Linked DNA regions of Spartinivicinus poritis. The protein of the gene in region 1 binds, or shares a complex with, the protein of each later gene. Links are inferred from orthologs where the notes say so. Each region holds a gene or a part of one and is shown in the gene's direction. Other genes may lie near its edges. The genes, in order: accA and accD.

Region 1 (7,560 bases):
TTGAGAGCAGAAGAAATATTCGGGCTAGTAAATAAATTTGGGTTTTATAAAATAGCTGAACTGTGATGTTGTGAAAATACGGTATTCAGGTGACTCCTAGGTCATTAATTAAACTGGCATAGCCAAACTTATTATAGCCGCAAAAGATTTTATGTTTAGTCATTTAGGCTTTAGAGGACTCCATGTCTAATAACGCGCCAAATTTTGTTCATCTGCGATTACATACAGAATATTCACTGATTGATGGTATTGTAAAAATCAAGCCTTTGATTGCTGAAACAGTAGCTAAAGGAATGCCTGCTGTTGCTGTGACTGACCAAATGAATTTATATGCTTTAGTTAAGTTTTACAAAGCAGCACTGGCTTCAGGGATTAAACCTATCTGTGGTGCAGATCTTTGGCTGGAAAATGATGAAGCCAGTGCTTCTCCATTGCCGATGTTATTATTAATACAAAATAAAGAAGGCTATCGTAATTTAACGGAGCTTATTTCACAGGCTTATCAAATCAATCAACATCATGAAAAAGCCATAATCAAAAAGGATTGGCTTAAGCAAAAGTCAGCAGGGCTAATAGCCATTTCTGGGGGAAAACTAAGTGAAATTGGTTGTGCACTATTGGCTGGTCATCAGCAGCAAGCTGAGTCATTAGTTAAAGAGTGGCAGGCGATTTTTCCTGATCGTTTTTATTTAGAGTTACAGCGGACTGGGCGTGAAAATGATGAAGAATATTTACATGCTGCAGTGGCGCTTGCTGAAGCTTGTTGTTGTCCTGTTGTTGCAACCAATGATGTCCGTTTTTTACATCAAGAAGACTTCGATGCTCATGAAGCAAGGGTGTGTATTGGTGAGGGCCGAGTATTAGACGACCCTCGTCGTCCACGAAGGTACAGTGAACAACAGTATTTGCGCTCTCCAGAGGAAATGGTAGAGCTATTTGCCGATATTCCAGAAGCACTGGCCAATACAGTAGAAATTGCCAAACGTTGTACGATTGAGGTACAGCTAGGCAAATATTTTTTGCCAGAATATCCGGTGCCAGAAGGGAAAACCATGGATCAGTTTTTCCGTGAGTTTTCCCATCAAGGGCTTGAAGAAAGGTTGGCTATTACCTTAGACCCAGCTACACCAGACTATGAAAACCTGCACCAGCAGTATATTGATCGACTGAATTTTGAATTGGATATTATCCTACAGATGGGGTTTCCCGGTTATTTCCTAATCGTGATGGACTTTATCCAATGGGCGAAAAATAACGGTGTTCCGGTAGGGCCAGGCAGGGGGTCGGGTGCAGGCTCGCTGGTAGCCTATGCCCAAAAAATTACTGACCTTGACCCGTTAGAATATGATTTGCTATTTGAGCGGTTTTTGAATCCAGAGCGGGTGTCCATGCCTGACTTTGATGTTGACTTCTGTATGGATGGCCGGGACCGGGTCATTGATTATGTTGCGCAGAACTATGGTCGGGATGCCGTTTCCCAAATTATTACCTTCGGTACTATGGCTGCAAAAGCGGTTGTGCGAGATGTTGCGAGGGTGCAGGGCAAGTCATATGGATTGGCTGACAAGCTGTCTAAAATGATTCCCTTTGAAGTAGGGATGACTTTATCCAAAGCCTATGAGCAAGAAGAAACCATTCGTGAGTTTTTAGCTAGCGATGAAGCTGCCCAAGAAATTTGGGAGATGGCGCTTAAGCTGGAAGGGACCACTCGAAATGTAGGGAAGCATGCGGGTGGAGTTGTAATAGCGCCAACTAAGCTCACAGACTTTGCCCCCCTTTATTGTGATGAGGAAGGCCATGGCTTAGTTACCCAGTTTGATAAAGATGATGTTGAACAGGCTGGGTTGGTTAAGTTTGACTTTTTGGGGCTAAGAACTCTAACGATTATTGATTGGGCATTAGAAACCATTAATAAGCGTCGAGCGATTAAAAGTGAAGCGCCTATTGATATTAGCCAGATAAACTTAGCAGATGAATTAGTTTTTAAGCTATTGCAGCGAGCAGAGACAACTGCCGTGTTTCAGCTTGAATCCCGTGGAATGAAGGAGTTGATTAAGCGCCTACTGCCCAGTTGTTTTGAAGATATTATTGCGTTGGTGGCATTATTCCGGCCAGGACCACTTCAGTCAGGGATGGTAGATGACTTTATTAATCGTAAGCATGGTCGTGCCACCGTAGAATACCCGCACCCTGATTTGGAGCCAGTACTATCCAACACTTATGGAGTCATTCTGTATCAGGAACAGGTTATGCAGATTGCTCAGGTACTGGCTAATTACACCTTAGGTCAGGCTGACATGCTCCGTCGAGCCATGGGTAAGAAAAAGCCTGAAGAAATGGCCAAGCAGCGGGAAATATTTAATAAAGGTGCTTCAGACAATAGCATTCCTGCAGAACAAGCGACTTATATTTTTGACTTGATGGAAAAATTTGCAGGCTATGGATTTAACAAGTCTCATTCAGCTGCTTACGCGCTAGTTTCTTATCAAACAGCCTGGCTGAAAGCCTATTTCCCAGCAGAGTTTATGGCTGCGGTGTTGTCTTCAGATATTCATAACACTGATAAAGTAGTGATTCTGATTGAAGAATGCCGCTCGATGAAGCTGAATATTACACCACCCAATGTGAATATCAGTGAATATAAATTTACCGTGAGTGATCAGGACGACATCGTCTACGGCTTAGGTGCGATTAAAGGGGTTGGAGAAGGCCCGATTGAAGCCATCGTTGAAGCGCGAAAAGAGGGGGGTGCTTTTAAGGATTTATTTGATTTTTGTAAACGCATAGATGGTAAAAAAATTAATAAACGGGTGATGGAAGCCCTGGTACGCTCAGGGGCTTTAGACCGGCTGGGCCCAGCTCAATATCAGAAAATGGCATTTCTTGGTAAGAATCGAGCGGTCTTGTTTGCTGCTATGGAAGATGCGTTAAAAGCAGCTGATCAAGAGGCAAAAAGCCAAGATAGTGGTCATGGTGACTTGTTTGGGGAGCTGATGGCTGAAACGGAGCAAGACTGTTATGAATATTACTATAACGCCTATGAGTGGCCTGATAACCAGCGTTTGGTAGGAGAAAAAGAAACGCTTGGGCTGTATTTAACTGGCCACCCCATAGATCAGTATGAGTCTGAAATTAAGCACATTATTAGAAACCGCATTGTTGATTTACGGCCGGCCCGAGAAAGCCAATACATCGCAGGATTAATTGTTGCTTTGCGAGTCATGCGTAACAAGCGTGGCCAGAAAATGGCTTTTATCACTTTGGATGATCGTACTGCAAGAATTGAAGTTTCTGTATTTTCAGATCAATTTGAACAGTATCAGCAACAGCTGGAAAAAGATGCACTGGTTATTGTGGAGGGTGAGGTAAGTCATGATGACTACACTAATAACTTGAAAGTGCGCGCTAAGTCATTAGCTAATTTAACGGAAGCACGCAGTAAATATGCACGACAGCTTCAGTTAGTAATTCCGGAGCAAACTTTTAAGCGAGACTTTGTAGAAAACTTAGCTACCCTACTGGCAGAGTATAAGGGGCAGCTACCTGTTACCATTGAATACCAAAAACATGATGCTAAGGCTAAATTGATATTGGCTGATCAATGGCGTGTAGCCCCAACTGATGAGCTTATTCAAGCGTTGAAGAAACAGTATGGAAAAAATTCAGTTGAGTTGCAGTATAGATAATTTGTTAAATGATAAAACAGGTCTATTGTGTCACTGCACTCGACTAAGTAGTCACAATCACGTATCTTATGCTCCTTTTTAGTTGGGCATAATCCGTTAGCAGCCACCGTAATAGTAAGGCAAGAATTACGACTATGAACCCCCAATACCTAGATTTTGAGCAGCCGATTGCAGAGCTGGAAGCCAAAATAGAAAGTCTCAGTTCAACTGAGCAGAACAGCAGTTATGATATTGATATTGCTGAGGAAATAGAAAAGCTTAAGACTAAAAGTAAGTCGCTAACTCAGCAGGTTTTCAGCAAGCTAACCGCTTGGCAGCGAGCACAAATCGCTCGTCACCCTCAGCGGCCATATACTTTTGATTATGTTGAGCATATTTTTAATGACTTTGACGAATTACATGGCGATCGTAAGTTTGCAGATGACCAGTCGATAGTAGGTGGTATTGGTAAACTGGAAAATCAGCCAGTGATGATTATTGGTCATCAAAAAGGCCGTGATGTTAAAGAAAAAGTTCGCCGCAATTTTGGTATGCCTAAACCAGAAGGCTATCGAAAAGCTTGCCGGCTAATGGAGTTAGCTGAGCGGTTTAAAATACCTGTATTGACGTTTATCGATACGCCAGGCGCATACCCTGGTATTGATGCGGAAGAGCGTGGTCAAAGTGAAGCAATTGCTTATAACCTGGCGGTCATGTCCCGTTTGAAAGCACCTATTATTTCCACAGTGATCGGAGAAGGGGGCTCAGGTGGTGCATTGGCAGTTGGTGTATGTGATCATCTCATGATGCTGCAATACTCTACTTATTCGGTGATATCTCCAGAAGGCTGTGCGTCTATTTTATGGAAAAGTGCTGAAAAAGCCGCTGATGCTGCAGAGGCAATGGGGATTACCGCTGACCGTTTACTAGAACTTGGTTTTGTTGATCGGCTGATTCCAGAACCGTTAGGCGGTGCCCACCGGGATCCTGTACAGATGGCCGCCAGTATTAAAGAATCACTGATTAAAGAGCTGGACGTACTAAAGCGTCACTCAACTGATGAACTGTTGGATTTACGGTACAAGCGCTTGATGTCGTATGGTTCGTTTGGCCAGTAATTGATATTAAAGCTGAACCCGTTTTCTAACAAAAAGCCGACTATTTAGTCGGCTTTTTAGTATTGTCCTTTTGTTGAACTGATAGCGTATAACCTTTCATGGACCTGCCACAGCTATACTGCCAAAACTTGGAACGATTATTAGCTGACTATACTCCCACACGACTAGTAGTAGCGTTCAGTGGTGGGTTGGACTCGACAGTGTTACTGGATTTAACCTGTCAGTACGCTGCGCAGCATCAATTACCAGTGATAGCATTTCACATTAATCATAATTTAAGCCCTAATGCCAAGCAGTGGCAGAACCATTGCCAAAGGCTAGCTATTCAATTGGGCTGTGATTTTGTTGCAAAACAAGTTGAGGTTAAATCTACAGGTAAAGGTGTTGAGGAAGCTGCAAGGGCGAAGAGATATCAGGCTTTTGAAGTGTTTTTAGAGGCAACTGATGTATTGTTGTTAGGTCATCATCTGCAAGATCAGCTGGAAACATTGTTATTCCGCTTTTGTCGTAGCTCTGGTGTTTCAGGTTTAGCTGGGATGCCCAACAGTCGTATGATTGGTAAAGCCCGCCTATTCCGGCCTTTGTTAGAATATACCAAAACTGACTTACTGCATTACGCCGAGCAGCATCAATTAATCTGGGTGGAAGATGAGTCTAATAAGACATTGGATTTTAGTCGTAACTTTTTGCGTCATGAGATTTTACCTAAACTGGAATGTCACTGGCCGAATTTATATCGTCAGTTAATCGGCACTAAAGAGCATTGTCAGGATGCAGCCAGTATTCTTGAGGATATGGCCCAGCTAGATTATCAGGCTGCACAGGTTAGCCCACCTGCACACTGGAGTAAGGGATTATTGGTTCAGCCGCTCAGCTGCCAACAGCTACTACAGTTATCTTCACCCAGGCGGCATAACTTAATCCGCTACTGGCTAAAACGTGTAGATATTAATATCACCCGGCCGCTGCTATTGGAGGTTGAAAACTCTTTGCTAATGGCAGCAGAGGATGCAATGCCAACAATTGTCGTTGGTAGTGGTGACGGTTTTGGAGCATTGAGGTGTTTTCAAGACGGCTTATTTTTCTTGCCTGAGAGCTTGGCTAGATGGTTACCCACCACCCAACAGGTGGAGTGGGGTTGGCAGAAGCATGAAACCATTGATTTAGTGGGAAATGGCCAGCTGTTTTGCTATCAGTCAGGGGGTGAAGTCAGTGCAGCTAAGTTGAAGGGTAAAACCCTGAAAGTCGCCTATCGTGAGCAGTTAAATATAGATAAGTTTGCTATACCGGGTCGCCAAGGGCGTAAAACGTTAAAGCGTTGGTTTCAGGAGTATCAAATTCCCCCTTGGTTGCGAGAGCGCTGGCCATTATTGGTTGTCGGTAGTGAGTTAGTGGCGATTCCGGGCCTGCTGGTTAATCAAGCCTTTGCTTGTGAAGACGGGGAGTTGAGTCTGTCTTTTCAATGGGAGCTTTTTTCACCATTAGTTAGATAGTGCAATCTAAAGAAACTATAAAGCAATGAGCGACTCCCTGTCCTCAAGCTTTTGTGGCACCTTCGAACAGCTTCGGCTAAAAAACGATAAATTGAGGTTGTAGGTAGATTCTGGTATTCTGACGTCCCATCTTGTGATGACCAGTCAACCTTCCACATCTAATGGTCATAAACCGCTAACATTAACTAACTTCTGCAGGTTTTTCATGACGCGCTACATATTCGTCACTGGTGGTGTTGTTTCTTCATTGGGAAAAGGCATCGCGTCAGCATCTCTGGCGGCCATATTGGAAGCTCGTGGTTTAAATGTCACGATGCTCAAACTAGACCCCTATATTAATGTCGATCCGGGAACAATGAGCCCTTATCAGCATGGTGAGGTATTTGTTACGGAAGATGGTGCTGAAACTGATTTGGATCTGGGGCATTACGAGCGCTTTATTCGAACTACTATGACGCGTGACAATAACTTTACCACTGGTCGTATTTATCAGGACGTCCTGCGTAAAGAGCGGCGCGGTGATTATCTGGGGGGCACAGTGCAAGTGATTCCCCATATCACTGATGAAATAAAGCGGAGAGTCATCAAAGGTGCAGGTGATGCGGATATTGCGTTAGTTGAGATTGGCGGCACTGTAGGCGATATCGAATCTCAACCATTTCTAGAAGCCATCCGTCAGTTGAAAGTGGAGCTAGGCCAGAACCGAGCTTTGCTAATGCATTTAACCCTAGTGCCGTATATTGCGACTGCGGGTGAAACTAAAACCAAACCCACTCAACACTCTGTAAAAGAACTACGTTCCATAGGCTTGCAACCTGATATTTTGGTGTGTCGTTCTGATCATCATATTGACTCAGGCTCTCGACGTAAAATTGCGCTGTTTACCAACGTAGAAGAGCGTGCGGTCATTGCTTTAGAAGATGCAGACTCTATTTATAAAATCCCTCGTATGCTGCATAAGCAGGGGTTAGATGACATTATTGTTGACCGCTTTCGCATGGACTGTCAGCCTGCTGACTTAAGTGAATGGGATGCTGTCGTTGAGGATGAAGCCAGTTCAGCGCATGAAGTGACAATAGCGATGATTGGCAAGTATATGGACCTGCTTGATGCTTACAAGTCACTGATTGAAGCGATGAAACATGCGGGGCTGAAAACCCACACCAAGGTGAAGCTGGTTTATATTGACTCTGAGCAGCTAGAAACTGAGGGCTTGGATGCTTTGGCTAAGGTAGATGGTATCTTGGTACCAGGTGGCTTTGGTCAGCGAGGTGTTGAAGGCAA
Region 2 (7,539 bases), on another replicon or contig:
AACCTAAGCCTGAGCAGGGTATTATTGACCAGGTACTTGCGAGCCCTGTGTTATTGGGAACTGTGGGTGGCGTTATTGTCGCATTAGTTGGAGGGCTATTCCTCTGGTCTAGGCGGCGAGCACAAGAAGATGAAGAGTTTTACGAGGAGTTTGAGGAGGAAGGCCTGGGGGAGGACCAAACCGTCGTTAGCGGAGTGAGCGGCGGTGGTGCTGAAGAAGCATTGGAAGTGGCAGAGGAAGAGCCGACAGAACCTGTAACACCGCAAACAGCAGATCCTATGGGTGAAGCTGATATTTATATTGCCTACGGGCGCTTCTCTGAAGCAGAGCAGTTGTTACGCAATGCAATCAATGATGAGCCTTCTCGTAGTGACTTACGGGTGAAGCTGCTGGAAGTCTATGCCGAAATGCAAGATGCTAATGCGTTTAGCCAAGAGCTACAGGAGTTGCATGAGCTGGCTGATCAAGGGGCTATTCAGCAGGCAGAAGCACTAAAAGCAAAGTTTGGTGATGCGCTGGCACCAGCAGCACCCAGAATTGCGGCTGAGGAAGTAGATGAGTTTGCTGGCTTAGAGCAAGAGCTGACTGATGACACCTTAACAATGGATGATCTTGATGAAAGCTTATCCCTTGATGATTTGGACTTGGAGGGTGAGCTTAATCAACAGTCTGTTACTGCTGAGGCAGATGAGCTAAGTCTGGATGATTTAGAAACGAGTCTAGATGCAGAGCTTGAAAGTGAAGAGTTTGGTTTAGACCTTGGCAGCCTGGAAGAAGGCATGGAAGAGCCAGCTGCACTTGAAGAAGAGCTTGATCTTGAATTAAGCCTAGATGATGAAGTTGCCTCTGAAGAGGTGGCAGAGAGTCTTGATGAGCTGTCTTTAGATTTGGAGTCAACAGCGGAAGCTGAAGCTGAGACAGAAGATCTCGAAAAAGCCTTAGAGCTTGATCTGAGTGACTTGGAAGAAGAGCTGCCTACAGAAGAAGAGTTTAGCTTGGATGATGAGTTGAGCCTGGATATGGAGTCAACCTCAACTGAGCTGGAAGAGAGTTTGGAAACCTCACTGGATGATCTCGAGCTTGATTTGAGTGAGGATGCACTTGATCTGGAGGAGCCTGCAGCAATAGAAGAGCCTGCAGCGGAGGTAGCAAAAGCACCTGAGCCTCCTGTTGAGCAGTCAGCCCCACCAGAAACGCTAACTAAGGCTGAAAATGTAGAGCTTTCTGAAGAAGAGGAAGCCTTTATCTTAGACTCTGATGCAATGGAAGATAACCTGGCTGATTTAGATGCAGCCACTGAAAGCCTGGCAGCTGAGTTGGCAATTGATGATTTGGATATGGATGATGATATGGATGTAACTGCTGAAGCTCCAGTTACAAGGCCTGCACCTGTGGAGGATCATGGTACTGCAACAGCTGTCGCTGAGCCTAAAGTACAAGCGAAGCCGGCAGTCGCAAAAGCGCCTGCTGCTGGCCAAGAACAGGATTATGAGTTCTTGGCTGATGCTGACGAAGCGGCTACTAAGCTTGACTTAGCCCGTGCCTATATTGATATGGGTGACCAGGATGGTGCTCGGGATATTTTGGATGAGGTCATGTCTGAAGGTAATGATGTGCAGAAAAAAGAAGCGCAGGGACTTTTGGATAGCATGGACTAGCAATAACCATTACTATTTCCCCTCACCCCAGCCCTCTCCCAGGGTGTCGCAAAAGTGCTTCAAATCAAGTCCCTTCTCCCCCGTGGGGGAGAAGGTTAGGATGAGGGGGTTAAAAATAGATGGTGGGTAGTAAATCAGATAGTAGGGAGTAATGACTCAGGTGCAATCCCATGATTCAGCCGCTGATCGGCAGCCAGCGACTGAAGCGGTTCAACGCTTTGCTGCCAGCATCGAATACGATGGTTCCCATTATCATGGCTGGCAAGCCCAGCGCTCAGGTATCAAAACCGTTCAACGTGCAGTAGAGGCTGCTATCAGCGAAGTGGCTGATCATCCACTAACGGTGATCTGTGCAGGACGGACGGATACTGGAGTACATGGTTGTAATCAAATCATCCACTTTGACAGCTCGGCGAAGCGCTCTGAACGGAGCTGGGTATTTGGCGCCAATAGTAACCTTCCTAATGATATCTCAGTACGCTGGGTTAAACCGGTGGATGATAGTTTCCATGCCCGTTTTAGTGCAGTGTATCGCCGCTATCGCTATGTCATTCTAAATACCCCAGTGCGACCTGCCCACTTACCCAAAGGGGTGACCTGGAACTATCGGCCGCTCGATGTGACCTTGATGAGTGAGGCTGCTCAAGCTTTAAAAGGCGAGCATGACTTTAGCTCGTTTCGGGCTATCGGCTGTCAGGCCAAGTCTCCGGTGAAGACGATTCAGCATTTTCGGGTGGAGCGCTTTGGTGACTTAATTGTTATTGATGTAAAAGCCAATGCATTTTTACACCATATGGTGCGTAATATTGCCGGGGTACTCATGGCTATTGGTTGTGGCAAACGTCCTGTTGGTTGGGTTGAAGAGGTATTAACCGCCCGTGATCGAACTCAGGGGGGAGTCACTGCGCCACCCTATGGCTTATATTTTGTTGATGTAGGCTATCCAGAACAATTTGATTTACCTTCCCCTCCCTTAGGCCCATACTTTCTATCACCCTGGCTAGCAGACTAATCTAGCTTAGTTTTGAATAACTTGGTTTTGAGTTGTATATGAATCAACGTGTACGGGTAAAAATTTGTGGTATCACTCGGGTGGTGGATGCTGAGGCCGTGGTGAATGCCGGTGCTGATGCCATAGGCCTAGTGTTTTATGAGCAAAGCCCAAGAGCGGTGAATATCCAACAGGCGGCTGCAATCGCAGCGAGCTTGTCTCCATTTATTACGACAGTTGGCCTGTTTGTGAATGCAGCAACAGAATTTGTACAACAAGTGTTAACTGAAGTGCCATTGGGATTACTGCAATTTCATGGTGATGAGTCAGAAGCTTTTTGTCAGCAATTCAATAAACCTTATATAAAAGCCCTTCGAGTGCGAGAAGGGATGGATATTAACCGTATTATCGGGCAGTATAAGTCGGCGGCAGGTATCTTATTAGATAGTTACCGCCCCGGTATTCCAGGTGGAACCGGTGAAACTTTTAATTGGCAGTGTATTCCTGCTCATCCCAGCAAACCGATTATTCTTGCCGGTGGCTTATCCGCTGATAATGTGGCAATGGCTATTCAACAGGTAAAACCTTTTGCTGTGGATGTGAGTGGCGGGGTGGAGCAAGCAAAAGGTATTAAGGATCCTGCCAAAATTAATGCGTTTATTCGAGAGGTTGCCAGTGTCTCAACAATACAGTGTTGAAGATCTATTAAAACTACCCGACAGCCGTGGTCATTTTGGGCCTTACGGTGGTCGTTTTGTATCTGAAACCTTGATGGCGGCATTAGCTGAGTTAGAAGAAACTTACCACAAATTGTGGCGAGACCCAGACTTTCAGGCAGAGTTTGATAAAGACCTAGCTCACTATGTTGGTCGTCCATCTCCACTGTATTTTGCTGAGCGATGGTCCAAGCACCTGGGTGGTGCGCAAATTTATTTAAAGCGTGAAGACTTAAATCATACTGGTGCCCATAAGGTGAATAACACCATTGGCCAGGCACTACTGGCTAAGCATATGGGGAAGCCTCGGGTGATTGCTGAAACCGGAGCTGGCCAGCATGGCGTTGCTTCAGCAACCGTAGCTGCTCGCCTGGGCTTAGAGTGTCATGTCTATATGGGTGCTGAAGACGTTAAACGACAATCGTTGAATGTGTATCGGATGTCGCTACTGGGTGCTGAAGTGATTCCTGTTGAGTCTGGCTCTCGTACCCTAAAAGATGCTTTAAATGAAGCCATGCGTGACTGGGTGACCAATGTAGATAATACCTTTTATATTATTGGTACTGTGGCCGGGCCCCACCCTTATCCTCAAATGGTCCGTGATTTTCAGTCAGTCATTGGCCGTGAAGCGCGTAGTCAATGTCTTGAGCAAACAGGTAAATTACCCGATAGCATTGTGGCTTGTGTCGGGGGTGGCTCTAATGCGATTGGGTTGTTTTATCCCTTTATTGGTGATACCTCCGTTAATATTATTGGAGTAGAGGCAGCTGGTGAAGGCTTGGCCACTGGTCGTCATGCAGCACCTTTATGTGCTGGTAAACCAGGGGTATTGCACGGCAACCGCACATATTTAATGGAAGATGATGCAGGCCAGATCATTCACACTCACTCTATTTCGGCAGGTTTAGACTATCCTGGCGTAGGGCCTGAGCATGCTTGGTTAAAAGATACTGGCCGAGCAGAATATGTGGCGGTTACTGACCAGGAGGCATTAGCCGCATTTCATAGTTTGACTCGTATGGAAGGGATTATCCCTGCTTTAGAAAGTAGTCATGCGTTAGCTTATGTCGAAAAGCTAGCACCCACGATGGCAAATGATCAAGTCATTGTGGTCAATTTATCAGGCCGTGGCGATAAAGATATTCATACCGTAGCGGCAATTGATGGCGTGGACTGGAGCTAACGGGGCGAACAATGAGTCGAATACAATCTTGTTTTGAACAACTGAAAAACACACAGCGGAAGGCGTTGATTCCTTATGTGACCGCTGGTGATAATTCACCCCAGCTGACTGTGCCGTTAATGCATGCAATGGTGGAAGCGGGGGCTAACATTATTGAGCTTGGGGTCCCCTTTTCTGACCCCATGGCTGATGGGCCTGTTATTCAGCAGGCTTGCGAGAGAGCACTATCCCATGGCGTTACGCTGTCAAACGTGTTGGCAATGGTGGCTGAGTTTCGCCAACAGGATAATCAAACGCCTGTTGTATTAATGGGATATCTCAATCCAGTTGAAGTGATGGGCTATCAAGTATTTGCTGAAGCTGCTGCTGAAGCGGGTGTCGATGGCGTCTTAACCGTGGACTTACCACCAGAAGAGGCTGGCCCGTTGGCTGAACAGCTAAAAGCAAAAGATATAGATACTATTTATCTATTAGCCCCTACGACAGCAGAAGCCAGAATTAAAACCATTTGTGATAGTGCCTCTGGGTTTATTTATTATGTGTCCTTAAAAGGTGTCACTGGGGCTGCTACCCTTGATGTCGATGCGGTCAACAGTCAACTAGCAAGGATTCGACAATATACTCAGTTACCTGTGGGTGTTGGGTTTGGTATTCGAGATGCGGAAACGGCCAGGGCGATTGCTCAAACGGCTGATGCAGTGGTGGTGGGCAGTGCAATTGTGAAAAAAATTGCTGCTGGCAATAATGATCAAACTACCATTGCTGCGGTTAAAGAGCTACTAGGCTCTATTCGTCAGGCAATTGATTAATAGGTTTTGTTTGGTGTTTGCCCTTAGCAGAATCTTGGAGCAAACGTCAATAGATCTTATATAGGGTTTTATCGTATTTTTTGTTTGTAGCGGAAGTGCTAGGGTATTGCCCCAGAATATTCATAGGGGTTCTGCATTAGCACCTCCGCTTTGTTATTTTAGGTAGCAACTTATGGCTAATTGGTTATTAGATAAATTTAATCTGCCGTCTTTGTCTGGTTCGAAAAAACACAGTAATGTACCAGAAGGGCTGTGGAAAAAGTGCGTCAAGTGTGGGGCAATTTTGTATCAGCCAAAGCTTGAAGAAAATCTCGATGTGTGTCCAAAATGTGACCACCATATGCGGATTTCTGCTAGAACGCGTTTAGATTACTTTTTAGATCCAGAAAATCGTGAGGAAATTGCGGCAGATTTAGAGCCGGAAGATCGCCTGAAATTCAGAGATAGCAAAAAATATAAAGACCGGTTAAATGCTGCACAAAAACAAACCGGGCAAAAAGATGCGTTATTAGCCATGAAAGGTACTGTTAAAGGTGTACCCGTGGCTACAGTAGCCTTTGAGTTTTCCTTTATGGGCGGCTCAATGGGGTCAGTAGTGGGAGAGAAATTTGTTCAAGCGGTGAATGTCTGTTTGGAGCAACGTTGCGCTTTAGTGTGTTTTGCGGCCAGCGGTGGGGCGCGGATGCAGGAAGCGTTATTTTCTTTAATGCAAATGGCAAAAACCAGTGCTGCGCTTGAAAAACTGAAAGCCGCAGGCCTGCCTTTTATTTCTGTTTTGACTGATCCAGTTTATGGTGGGGTTTCTGCCAGTTTAGCCATGTTGGGTGATATTAATATTGCTGAGCCAAATGCACTGATTGGCTTTGCTGGTCCTCGAGTCATTGAGCAAACGGTTCGGGAAAAATTACCTGAAGGCTTTCAACGCAGTGAGTTTTTATTAGAACATGGCACCGTTGATATGATTTTACAACGAAGCCAGCTTCGTGACCGGATTGCTTCCTTACTGGAAAAAATGACCTTTTATTTTACTGCAGAAATTGCTGCGAATGAGGTGGCAGAAGAAGAGACGACAGCTGTTGCCGATCAGGCGCAGAGTGATGACGCGAGTGAAACCAGCGAGCCAGCTGCTGAAGCAAATACAGAGAATACTGAAGAGCAGCCACCTGCAACAGAACCAAAAAATGAGGTGTAAACAATTAACTGAGTGGCTCTCTTGGTTAGAGAGCCTTCACCCTACCGAAATTGATCTTGGTTTAACGCGCATTCAACAGGTTTTTACCCAACTTAATCCAGCTAAACTTGGCAAATGGGTGATTACGGTTGCAGGTACTAATGGCAAAGGCAGTACTATTGCCATGTTGCAGGCGATTTTACAACAGGCGGGTTACCGAGTTGGGGTATATACCTCTCCTCACTTTTTACACTATAACGAACGAGTGGTGATTGAGGGGCAGCCGGTATCCGATAGCCAGTTAATAGAAGCATTCCATGCGGTTGACTTAGCCAGGAAAGAGACTTCTCTAACTTACTTTGAGTTTGGCACTTTGGCAGCTTTTTGGTTGTTTCAGCAACAGCCGTTAGATGTTGTATTGCTTGAAGTGGGGTTAGGGGGGCGGTTGGATGCAGTCAATATTATTGATCCGGATATTGCTGTAGTGACTAGTATTGGCCTGGACCATGAAAGCTTTTTAGGTAATGACTTAAATACAATTGCCTGGGAAAAAACCGGTATCGCTCGGCCAGATGCGCCATTGATCTATGGTGATGAAACCCTTTACCCGTCAGTTATCCAGCGAGCTGAAGCCGAGCAGTTTCAGCTGTTGGTTAAAGGTAAGGACTTTATTGCTGAACAACAAGCTAATACCTGGGTATTTAAAGGTAAAACAAATATCGATAGGGCTGGAAAAGTCGTTGATTGTGAAATACCTGGTTTGCCTTATCCTTCGCTGCCCTTTACCAATGCACTAACTGTCTTGCAAACCCTGCAACAGTTGCCTTTATCAATACCGTATGAAGCCATAGTGAATGGCTTAATGAGTGCTAGACTATTAGGCCGCTTGCAAGTAGAGCAAGTCAGGATTAAAGGTAAGCCGGTTCGATTGATTTTAGATGTTGCCCATAACCCCGCTGCGGCAGAAATGATCGCACAGCGTTTGCAACAAACTTATCAAGCAAGGCGAGC

Evidence for each region.
Region 2: the proteins of accA (region 1) and accD are in contact, whole or in part, in a solved structure (PDB 8UXZ), measured with the Escherichia coli proteins. The link is inferred for Spartinivicinus poritis from one-to-one orthologs.

Annotation. Positions count from the first base shown.
Region 1 is NZ_JAPMOU010000001.1:44,848-52,407, reverse strand. The notes cover bases 3,017-5,801. They hold accA (acetyl-CoA carboxylase carboxyl transferase subunit alpha), read left to right. Parts: upstream 3,017-3,820; coding sequence 3,821-4,783; downstream 4,784-5,801. Other genes in these bases: tilS (tRNA lysidine(34) synthetase TilS), read left to right, coding at 4,882-5,801; dnaE (DNA polymerase III subunit alpha), read left to right, coding at 3,017-3,686. Outside these bases: more of dnaE, read left to right, coding at 183-3,016; more of tilS, read left to right, coding at 5,802-6,276; ORQ98_RS00240 (CTP synthase), read left to right, coding at 6,482-7,560. UniProt on the Escherichia coli protein: Component of the acetyl coenzyme A carboxylase (ACC) complex. First, biotin carboxylase catalyzes the carboxylation of biotin on its carrier protein (BCCP) and then the CO(2) group is transferred by the carboxyltransferase to acetyl-CoA to form malonyl-CoA.
Region 2 is NZ_JAPMOU010000003.1:242,863-250,401, reverse strand. What follows is about bases 4,776-7,539. They hold accD (acetyl-CoA carboxylase, carboxyltransferase subunit beta), read left to right. Parts: upstream 4,776-5,529; coding sequence 5,530-6,549; downstream 6,550-7,539. Other genes in these bases: folC (bifunctional tetrahydrofolate synthase/dihydrofolate synthase), read left to right, coding at 6,539-7,539; trpA (tryptophan synthase subunit alpha), read left to right, coding at 4,776-5,357. In the rest of the region: ORQ98_RS04120 (FimV/HubP family polar landmark protein), read left to right, coding at 1-1,658; tRNA pseudouridine(38-40) synthase TruA, read left to right, coding at 1,810-2,670; ORQ98_RS04110 (phosphoribosylanthranilate isomerase), read left to right, coding at 2,709-3,347; trpB (tryptophan synthase subunit beta), read left to right, coding at 3,325-4,548; more of trpA, read left to right, coding at 4,560-4,775.